DNA from 2 places in the Streptomyces sp. NPDC053367 genome. Region 2 is predicted to be linked to the other one. Evidence: riboswitches for the same ligand, from Rfam matches in the RefSeq annotation. Region 2 holds a riboswitch; the other holds the start of a gene.
What was found. A riboswitch is a leader RNA that binds a small molecule or an ion and turns the genes downstream of it on or off. The one in region 2 is predicted to bind S-adenosylmethionine.

Region 1 (4,406 bases), on a different contig from region 2:
GCACGCGGTGAAGGCGTTCGCCCAGCGGTGGGTGAGGAAGCCGAGGCGGTCCGCGCCGAGCATGCCCTGGACGATCTGCGCGGAGATGTCGTCGGGGAGCATGCGGAAGTACTCGGGCGGGGCCCACGGGGTGTGGGAGAAGTGGCCGATGCGCAGGTCCGGGCGCAGGGCGCGCAGGAGGCCGGGGACCAGGGTGAGGTGGTAGTCCTGGACCAGCACCGCCGCACCCTGGGCCGCTTCGGCGGCCAGCGCTTCCGCGAAGGCCTGGTTGTAGGTCTCGTAGGCCCTCCACTGGCGGCGGAAGTCCTCGTCGAAGACGGGTTCCAGCGGGGTCTGGTACAGCATGTGGTGGACGAACCAGAGGACCGAGTTGGCGATGCCGTTGTAGGCGTCGGCGTGGACGTCGGCCGGGATGTCCAGCATGCGGACGCCCGCCTCGCCCTCGCCGCGGCGGACGGCCTCGCGGTCGTCGTCGGACAGCGCCGAGCAGACCCAGAGGGCGCCCGCGTCCGGGCCGATCGCGGAGAGGCCGGAGACGAGTCCGCCGCCGCCGCGTTTCGCGTGGAGTGCGCCGTCCTCGCGCAGTTCGTACGAGACCGGGCCGCGATTGGACGCGACCAGCACCTGTGCACCGTGCGTGGAAGCCATACGCCTCAACCTAGCCCGGCCCGTAAACCCTCAAACGCACGTATCAGCCGTATACGCGAGGTCCGGGCGTCACGCGACCTTGCGTGACGCGTACTCCGCGATCTCCCGCATCGGCGGGCGCTCCTCGGTGTCGACGGAGTAGGTGCGGGCCTCGAAGCCGTTCTCGCCCCGCTCGAACTGGGTGAGGGCCGGCCGGACGAGGTGGCCGCGGGCGAGGCGCAGCTGGGCCGTGCGGTAGATCGCGGCGGCCATCCGGCCGAGGGCCTGGCCGTCCTGGTGGCGGTGGATGCGCACGCCGACGTCGACCTGCGCGAGGGCGTCCAGGCCGACGAGGTGCAGGGAGTCGACGAGCATGCCCAGCTCCACGCCGTAGCCGACGGGGAAGGGGAGCTGTTCGAGGAGGCCGCGGCGGGCCGCGTACTCACCGCCGAGGGGCTGGACGAAGCCGGCCAGCTGGGGCCAGTGCATGTTGAGCAGGGGGCGGGCCATCAGCTCGGTGACGCGGCCGCCCTGCCCCTGCGCGCCGGCGAGGGGGCGGTCGTACATGCCCTTGACGAGGTCCACGTCGGGGTCGGTGAGCAGGGGCCCGACGATGCCGGAGACGAAGTCGGAGGAGAACTCCTTCAGGTCGGCGTCGATGAAGCAGACGATGTCCCCGGTCGTGACCAGCAGGGAGCGCCAGAGCACCTCCCCCTTGCCGGGGACGGACGGGATGCGGGGGAGTATCTCGTCGCGGTGGACGACCCTGGCGCCCGCCGCGGCCGCGACCTGCGCGGTGCGGTCGGTGGAGGCCGAGTCGACCACGACTATCTCGTCGACCAGGGGGACCTGCTGCATCAGGTCGTGGCGGATGACCGCGACGATGTCGCCGACGGTCTCCTCCTCGTTGAGCGCGGGCAGCACGACGGAGACCGTCTGGCCGCTCGCGCGCTTGGCGGCCAGGATCTGGTGCAGTGGGCGGTCACTGACCGACCAGGAGCGGGTGGTCAGCCAGCGCTCGACTTCTTCCAGCACAGCCTGCGGCTCCTCTGCGTTCTCTCGGCGAGCGGTTCTGAAATGATCCATCTCGCGGTTCGGACGGCTGTCTCAACTGTCCTGGCCTTCGGTTACAGTCTTGAACAACGCTGATGACCATCGCATGTCGGGGGTCCTCCGCGTGGACAACTCCATACCGCTCATCCAGAGGGGCAGAGGGACACGGCCCGATGAAGCCCCGGCAACCCTCCAGTCGGTTCTCCTGACATTCGTGCAGCGAGGCTCCCGGCTAGGGAAGGTGCCAAATCCGTCTCACGGCGAGATGCGTCGTGAGGAAGATGAGGAGAAAGGGCCTCGCCTCACATGGCTGTGCAGACTGTTGCAAGCTCCACCGATTCCACCGTAGACCTCGGGCCGGCCGCCGCGCTGAGCTGTCGCGAGTGCGGGCACCGCGTGCCCCTCGGACCCCTCTTCGCCTGCGAGGAGTGTTTCGGCCCGCTGGAGATCGCCTACGACTTCTCCTCCTACGACGCCGAGGAGCTGCGCAAGCGGATCGAGGCCGGCCCCGCGAACATCTGGCGCTACGCGCCGCTGCTGCCGGTGCCCGCCGACGTGGCCGGGAAGCCCAATCTGAACCCGGGCTGGACCAAGCTCGTCAAGGCCGACAACCTGGCGCGCGAGCTGGGCGTCACCGGCGGGCTGTACATCAAGGACGACTCCGGCAACCCGACCCACTCCTTCAAGGACCGGGTCGTGGCGCAGGCCCTAGAGGCCGCCCGCGCCTTCGGCTTCACCACTCTCTCGTGCTCCTCCACCGGCAACCTCGCCGGTGCCGTCGGCGCCGCCGCCGCGCGGGCCGGCTTCCGCTCGTGCGTGTTCATCCCGCACGACCTGGAGCAGGGCAAGGTCGTCATGGCCGCGGTCTACGGCGGCGAGCTCGTCGGCATCGAGGGCAACTACGACGACGTCAACCGCTTCTGCTCCGAGCTCATCGGCGACCCGGCGGGCGAGGGCTGGGGCTTCGTCAACGTCAACCTGCGCCCGTACTACGCGGAGGGCTCCAAGACCCTCGCGTACGAGATCTGCGAGCAGCTGGGCTGGAAGCTGCCGGACCAGATCGTGGTGCCCATCGCTTCCGGGTCGCAGCTGACGAAGATCGACAAGGGGCTCCAGGAGCTGATCAAGCTCGGGCTCGTCGAGGACCGGCCATACAAGATCTTCGGCGCGCAGGCCGAGGGCTGCTCGCCGGTGTCCACCGCCTTCAAGGCCGGGCACGACGTGGTGCGGCCGCAGAAGCCGGACACCATCGCCAAGTCGCTGGCCATCGGCAACCCCGCCGACGGACCGTACGTCCTGGACATCGCGCGCCGTACGGGCGGCTCGGTGGAGGACGTGACCGACCCCCAGATCGTGGACGCCATCAAGCTGCTCGCCCGCACCGAGGGCATCTTCGCCGAGACGGCCGGCGGTGTGACCGTCGGCGTCACCAGGAAGCTGATCGAGAGCGGTGTTCTCGACCCCTCGCTGACGACCGTCGTCCTCAACACCGGTGACGGTCTGAAGACCCTCGACGCGGTGGCCGGCACCGGTCTGACCGCCACCATCCGCCCCACCCTGGACTCCTTCCGAGAGGCTGGCCTCGCATGAGCGTGACCGTCCGCATCCCGACCATCCTGCGCACCTACACCGGCGGTCGGGCAGAGGTTCCCGCCGAGGGCGCGACCCTCGCCGAGGTCATCGCCGACCTGGAGAAGAACCACACGGGCATCGCCGCCCGGGTGCTCGACGACCAGGGCAAGCTGCGCCGGTTCGTGAACGTGTACGTCAACGACGACGACGTGCGCTTCGAGCAGGGGCTCCAGACCGAGACCCCGGACGGTGCCGGCGTCTCCATCATTCCGGCGGTCGCCGGCGGCTGAGACCCGCCCGCCCATTACCTTCGGTAAGGGTCGTCACCGAGAGTTCAACGAATTGCCCCCTCCGTGAGAGAAGCGGAGGGGGCAATTCTGTATGGTTGAGCGCGGTAGAGTTGGGGAAGCCAGCCGTCTTCCGTATGCCGGGCGCATATGAGTTCCGCTAGAGGAACCGTCGAGAACCGACGAGAAGCAGCCAAAGTGCCCGATGGTTTTGCGCCTTTCGCTCCTTATGCGCGGCCCGACTTGCCCTGAATCAGGGTGAATTCTTGGTAAATTCCCGAACGCTCGCGTCCTGAATTCTCGTCCGATTGACCTGTTGCAGACGGCAGTTGGACAGATACATTCAGCCGCGGTCGACGCGTTCCGGCGCACGCCCCCGACCGATGGGGGGTGAGGTCTGACCCGGGTCCGCGAAGTGTGGATCTGTGCAAGGGCCAGTAATAGGGGAGTTAGGCATGGCTCAGGGCACCGTCAAGTGGTTCAACGCGGAGAAGGGGTACGGCTTCATCGCGGTCGACGGTGGTGCGGACGTCTTCGTCCACTACAGCGCGATTCAGATGGACGGCTACCGCACCCTGGAAGAGGGCCAGCGGGTCGAGTTCGAGATCTCGCAGGGTCAGAAGGGCCCGCAGGCCGACATGGTTCGCGTCACCGCCTGAACGATTCTTTCCGGCGAAGGGCCCGCATCCGCTCAGGGTGCGGGCCCTTCGCCTTGCCCGCGTCCTGTCCGGGTCCCCGTCCGGGCCCTGTCCGGTCCTGCTCTGCCCTCCGGTGCCCTCCCCTCCCCGCTCGCCCCGGCCGGCCGCTGTTCGCCTGCGGCTGATCGGCCCCGCCCGGGGGGCTCGAACCCCGAGAGGCGCTTGCACT
Region 2 (4,406 bases):
GCGCTGGGTGTCGCCTGGGTCACCGCCTACATCATCATGCTGATCGGCGGCGGCAACGACATCGTGGCCACCCACTTCCACCTGTCGATCAACGCGGTCACCTGGTTCGTCCGGATCAGCTTCTTCGCCGGACCGGTCATCGCGTTCGTCGTCACCAAGCGGATCTGCCTCGGCCTGCAGCGCCGCGACAAGGACAAGGTGCTGCACGGCCGCGAGACCGGCACGATCAAGCGCCTGCCGCACGGTGAGTACATCGAGGTGCACGAGCCGCTCAGCCAGGAGGCGCTGCACACGCTCACCGCGCACGAGCAGTACAAGCCGGCCGAGATCGGCCCGACGGTCGACGAGAACGGCGTCGAGCGGAAGGTGAAGGGTTCCGAGAAGCTGCGCGCGAAGCTGAGCAACGCGTACTTCGGCGAGGACTCCCAGATCCCGAAGCCGACCGTCGAGGAGTACAAGGAGATCACGAGCGGCCACGGCCACCACTGATCGCTGCGCTCGCCACGCCACGCTGAAGGGCCTCACCCCGGCCGACCGGGGTGAGGCCCTTCGCCGTGCCCGGGGCCGTCCGGGGTTCGGACGGGGGCCTTCGGGCCCGGCCCCGGCTGGATAGGGTGGGATCACACTCTTCCCTCACGACGATCAGGAGCGGCTGATGAGCGCTGTGACCCCCGCTGGAGGCGACACCGCGGCGGGCCGTTCCTGGCCCGAGGTGCTGAACGCCCTGCTGGACGGACACGACCTGAGCGCGGAGGCGACCGCGTGGGCGATGGACCGGATCATGCGGGGCGAGGCGACGGACGCGCAGATCGCCGGGTTCGCGGTGGCGCTGCGCGCCAAGGGCGAGACGGTGGAGGAGATCACCGGTCTGGTGCGTGCGATGTACGAGCACGCCAACGTCATCCACGTGCCGGGGGAGACGGTCGACATCGTCGGCACCGGCGGCGACGGCGCCAAGACGGTGAACATCTCCACCATGTCCTCCATCGTGGTGGCCGGCACCGGCGCGAAGGTCGTCAAGCACGGCAACCGCGCCGCGTCCTCCGCCTCGGGCGCCTCCGACGTGCTGGAGAAGCTCGGCGTCAACCTGGAGCTCACCCCGCAGCGGGTGGCCGAGGTCGCCGAGGAGGCCGGCATCACCTTCTGCTTCGCGGTGAAGTTCCACCCGGCGCTGCGTCATGTGGCGGCGGCCCGCGGCCAGTTGGGCATCCGCACCACCTTCAACTTCCTCGGTCCGCTGACCAACCCGGCCAAGGTGAAGGCGCAGGCGGTCGGAGTCGCGCACGCGCGCATGGCACCGATCGTCGCGGGCGTCCTCGCCGAGCGCGGCAACTCCTCGCTGGTCTTCCGCGGCGACGACGGCCTGGACGAGCTGACCACCACCGCCACCTCCCGGGTGTGGGTGGTCCGCGACGGCGAGGTCACCGAGGAGTCCTTCGACCCGCGCGAGGTCGGCCTCGACCTGGTCCCGGTGGAGGCCCTGCGCGGCGCGGACGCCTCCTACAACGCCGAGGTCGCCCGCCGCCTGCTGGACGGCGAGAAGGGCCCGGTCCGTGACGCCGTCCTGCTGAACTCCGCGGCCGCGCTGGTCGCCCTGGAGCCCACCGGCGCCCCGCTGGCCGAGCAGATCCGGGCCGGCATGGCGAAGGCCGCCGAGTCGGTCGACTCGGGCGCGGCCCGGCGCACGCTCGACCGCTGGGTGACGGTCAGCAACAGCTGACCGCACCCCGCACCGTACGGCGGTCGTCGTTCCGCGATCCGGACACGGGTTGCGGGGCGACGATCATTTCGCGTACGTTCCTGTACCAGGTCATGAGTGACAGTCATGAGGCCCCGGCCGACTGTCCGGCAACCCTCCGTCCGTGGCGGGGTGCCCCGGGTGAAGACCAGGCCGCACGGCAGCAAGGCCTGCGGCAAGCGCGGACCCCTCGCGAAACCAGGGGTCCTGGGTCGTCCGAGGGAGCCTTCCGTGAGCAAGCGAATGCGATAGGGCCGCCGAGCCCCGCCTCCGCACACCCTTTCTCTCTCCTTCCTCCTCACGTCTCACGGGAGTTCCGCCATGTCCGTCTTCAGTGCTGCCACCGACCAGTCCGTCTGCCGTGACATCTCGGAGGCGCTGCCCGTTCTGGGCCGGGATGTCACCGTCCCGCTCGTCACCGGCGGCGAGGTCACCTACGCGGCCCTCGACTACGCGGCCAGCGCCCCGGCGCTCCAGCGGGTCTGGGACGACGTGGCCGCCTACGCCCCGTACTACGGCAGCGTGCACCGCGGTGCCGGCTACCTCTCCCAGCTGTCCACCGACCTGTTCGAGAACGCCCGCGGGACGGTCGCCGAGTTCCTCGACTGCCGCGCCGACGACCAGGTGGTCTTCACCCGCTCCACCACCGACTCCCTCAACCTGCTCGCGCGGGCCCTGCCCGCCGGCTGCCAGGTCTTCGTCTTCGAGACCGAGCACCACGCCTCGCTGCTGCCCTGGCAGGACGTGGCCCGGGTGACCTACCTCAACGCCCCGCGCACCCCCGCCCAGGCCGTCGAGACGCTGGAGCGGGCCCTGGCCGCCCGTGACCCGTACGGCCCGGCCCTGGTGTGCGTGACCGGCGCCTCCAACGTCACCGGTGAGCTGTGGCCGGTGCGCGAGCTGGCCGCCGCCGCGCACGCCCACGGCGCCCGGATCGTCCTGGACGCCGCCCAGCTCGCCCCGCACCACCCCGTCTCCGTCCGCGACCTCGACGTCGACTGGGTCGCCTTCTCCGGGCACAAGCTGTACGCCCCCTTCGGCTCCGGCGTCCTCGCCGGCCGTGCCGACTGGCTGCGCGAGGCCGAGCCCTACCTCGCGGGCGGCGGCGCCAGCCGCAAGGTCACCCGGCGCGAGGACGGCGGGGTCGACGTCGAGTGGCACGACACCGCGGCCCGCCACGAGGCCGGCTCCCCGAACGTCATCGGCGCCTACTCCATCGCCTCCGCCTGCAAGGCCCTCACCGAGGCGGGCTGGGACACCCTGGTCGCCCGCGAGGAGCACCTGATCGCCAAGGTCCGCGCGGGCCTCGCCGAGGTCCCCGAGGTGCGGATCCTCTCCCTCTTCGGCGACGACGCCCCGCGCGTCGGCGTGATCTCCTTCGTGGTGGACGGCTGGAACAGTTCCCACTTCGCCGCCGCCCTCTCCGCCGAGTACGGCATCGGCGTCCGCGACGGCCTCTTCTGCGCCCACCCGCTCGTCCGCACCCTGCTGGGCACCGACCCCCAGACCCAGGGCGAATGCGGAGCCCCCGAGGCCGCCCCAGGCGAGAAGTCCCTCAACGCCATCCGGGTCAGCTTCGGCGCGGGCACCCCCGACGAGCACGTGGACAGGTTCGTCAGCGCGGTGAAGGAACTGGTGACGCAGGGCGCGAAGTGGCAGTACAGGACGGTGGAAGGCCGCTGCGTCCCCGCGGTGTAGCTACCCAGGGGCGCGGGGAACTGCGCGATCGGCCGAGAACGACCGGCAGACGCGTACGGCCCCGCGCCCACCTTGTCGGCAGGCGTCAGGAATCCAGCCCGATCGCAAACGCGGCCTCGAGGTCGTGCTGCGAGTACGTCCGGAACGCCACATGCGTGTCCGTCGCCTCGACCCCGGGAATCTTGCTGATCCGCCCGGGAATGACATCCGCCAGATCCTCGTGCTCCCGCACCCGGACCATGGCGATCAAGTCGTACGTGCCCGTGACGGAGAAGACCTCGCTCACGCTCTCCAGCGAAGCGATCTGCTCGGCGATCTCCGGAATCCGGTCCACGCTGGTCTTGATCAGAACGATCGCGGTGATCACGGCTGGTTCTCTCCCTCGGGGGCCGGAGCTGGGGCGTCCTTCACTCTAGTCGTACGGCCGTACCGGGCCCACGCGTAGGCGAAGCCCAGCCCGAAGCCCACCAGGTGGGCCAGGTACGCCACCCCGGGCCCGTCCGGGGCCCGCCCCGCGGCGAGCCACTGCAGGGCCGCCCAGAAGGGCAGCACGACCCAGGCGGGGAACCGCAGCGGCAGGAAGAACAGGAACGGCAGCAGGCTGGTCACCCTGGCCCTGGGGAACAGGGCCAGGAACGCCCCCAGCACCGCGGAGATCGCCCCGGACGCCCCCACCAGCGACTGCGGGGAGTCGGCGTTGGCCCCCGCGTAGCCCAGCAGCGCGAGACAGCCGCAGCCGAGATAGAAGAGAGTGAACTCGATCCGGCCCATGCGCTCCTCGGTCATCACCCCGAAGACGTGGAGGAACAGCATGTTGCCGAGCAGGTGCACCCAGCTGCCGTGCACGAACAGCGCCGTCGCCGGGGTCAGCGCGGACCTCGCGGCGCCCTCGAACAGCTCGGCCGGGACCACCCCCCAGCGCCGGAACCAGGCCCGCTGGGCGGCGTACAGCTCCTCCCCGGAGCCGTAG

Region 1: another riboswitch for S-adenosylmethionine. It lies ahead of thrC (threonine synthase); the one in region 2 lies ahead of ACIGXJ_RS01940 (aminotransferase class V-fold PLP-dependent enzyme).

What each region holds. Positions count from the first base shown of each region.
Region 1 is NZ_JBITYN010000007.1:385,969-390,374, reverse strand. Features, by position in the region: gene ACIGXJ_RS21765 (trehalose-6-phosphate synthase) at 1-648, opposite strand, end outside; gene ACIGXJ_RS21760 (glucosyl-3-phosphoglycerate synthase) at 718-1,662, opposite strand; SAM riboswitch class I at 1,821-1,968, shown strand; gene thrC (threonine synthase) at 1,987-3,270, shown strand; gene ACIGXJ_RS21750 (MoaD/ThiS family protein) at 3,267-3,542, shown strand; gene ACIGXJ_RS21745 (cold-shock protein) at 3,995-4,198, shown strand.
Region 2 is NZ_JBITYN010000001.1:419,814-424,219, reverse strand. Features, by position in the region: gene ACIGXJ_RS01950 (cytochrome bc complex cytochrome b subunit) at 1-489, shown strand, start outside; gene trpD (anthranilate phosphoribosyltransferase) at 656-1,720, shown strand; SAM riboswitch class IV at 1,809-1,926, shown strand; gene ACIGXJ_RS01940 (aminotransferase class V-fold PLP-dependent enzyme) at 2,060-3,436, shown strand; gene ACIGXJ_RS01935 (Lrp/AsnC family transcriptional regulator) at 3,522-3,803, opposite strand; gene ACIGXJ_RS01930 (rhomboid family intramembrane serine protease) at 3,800-4,406, opposite strand, start outside.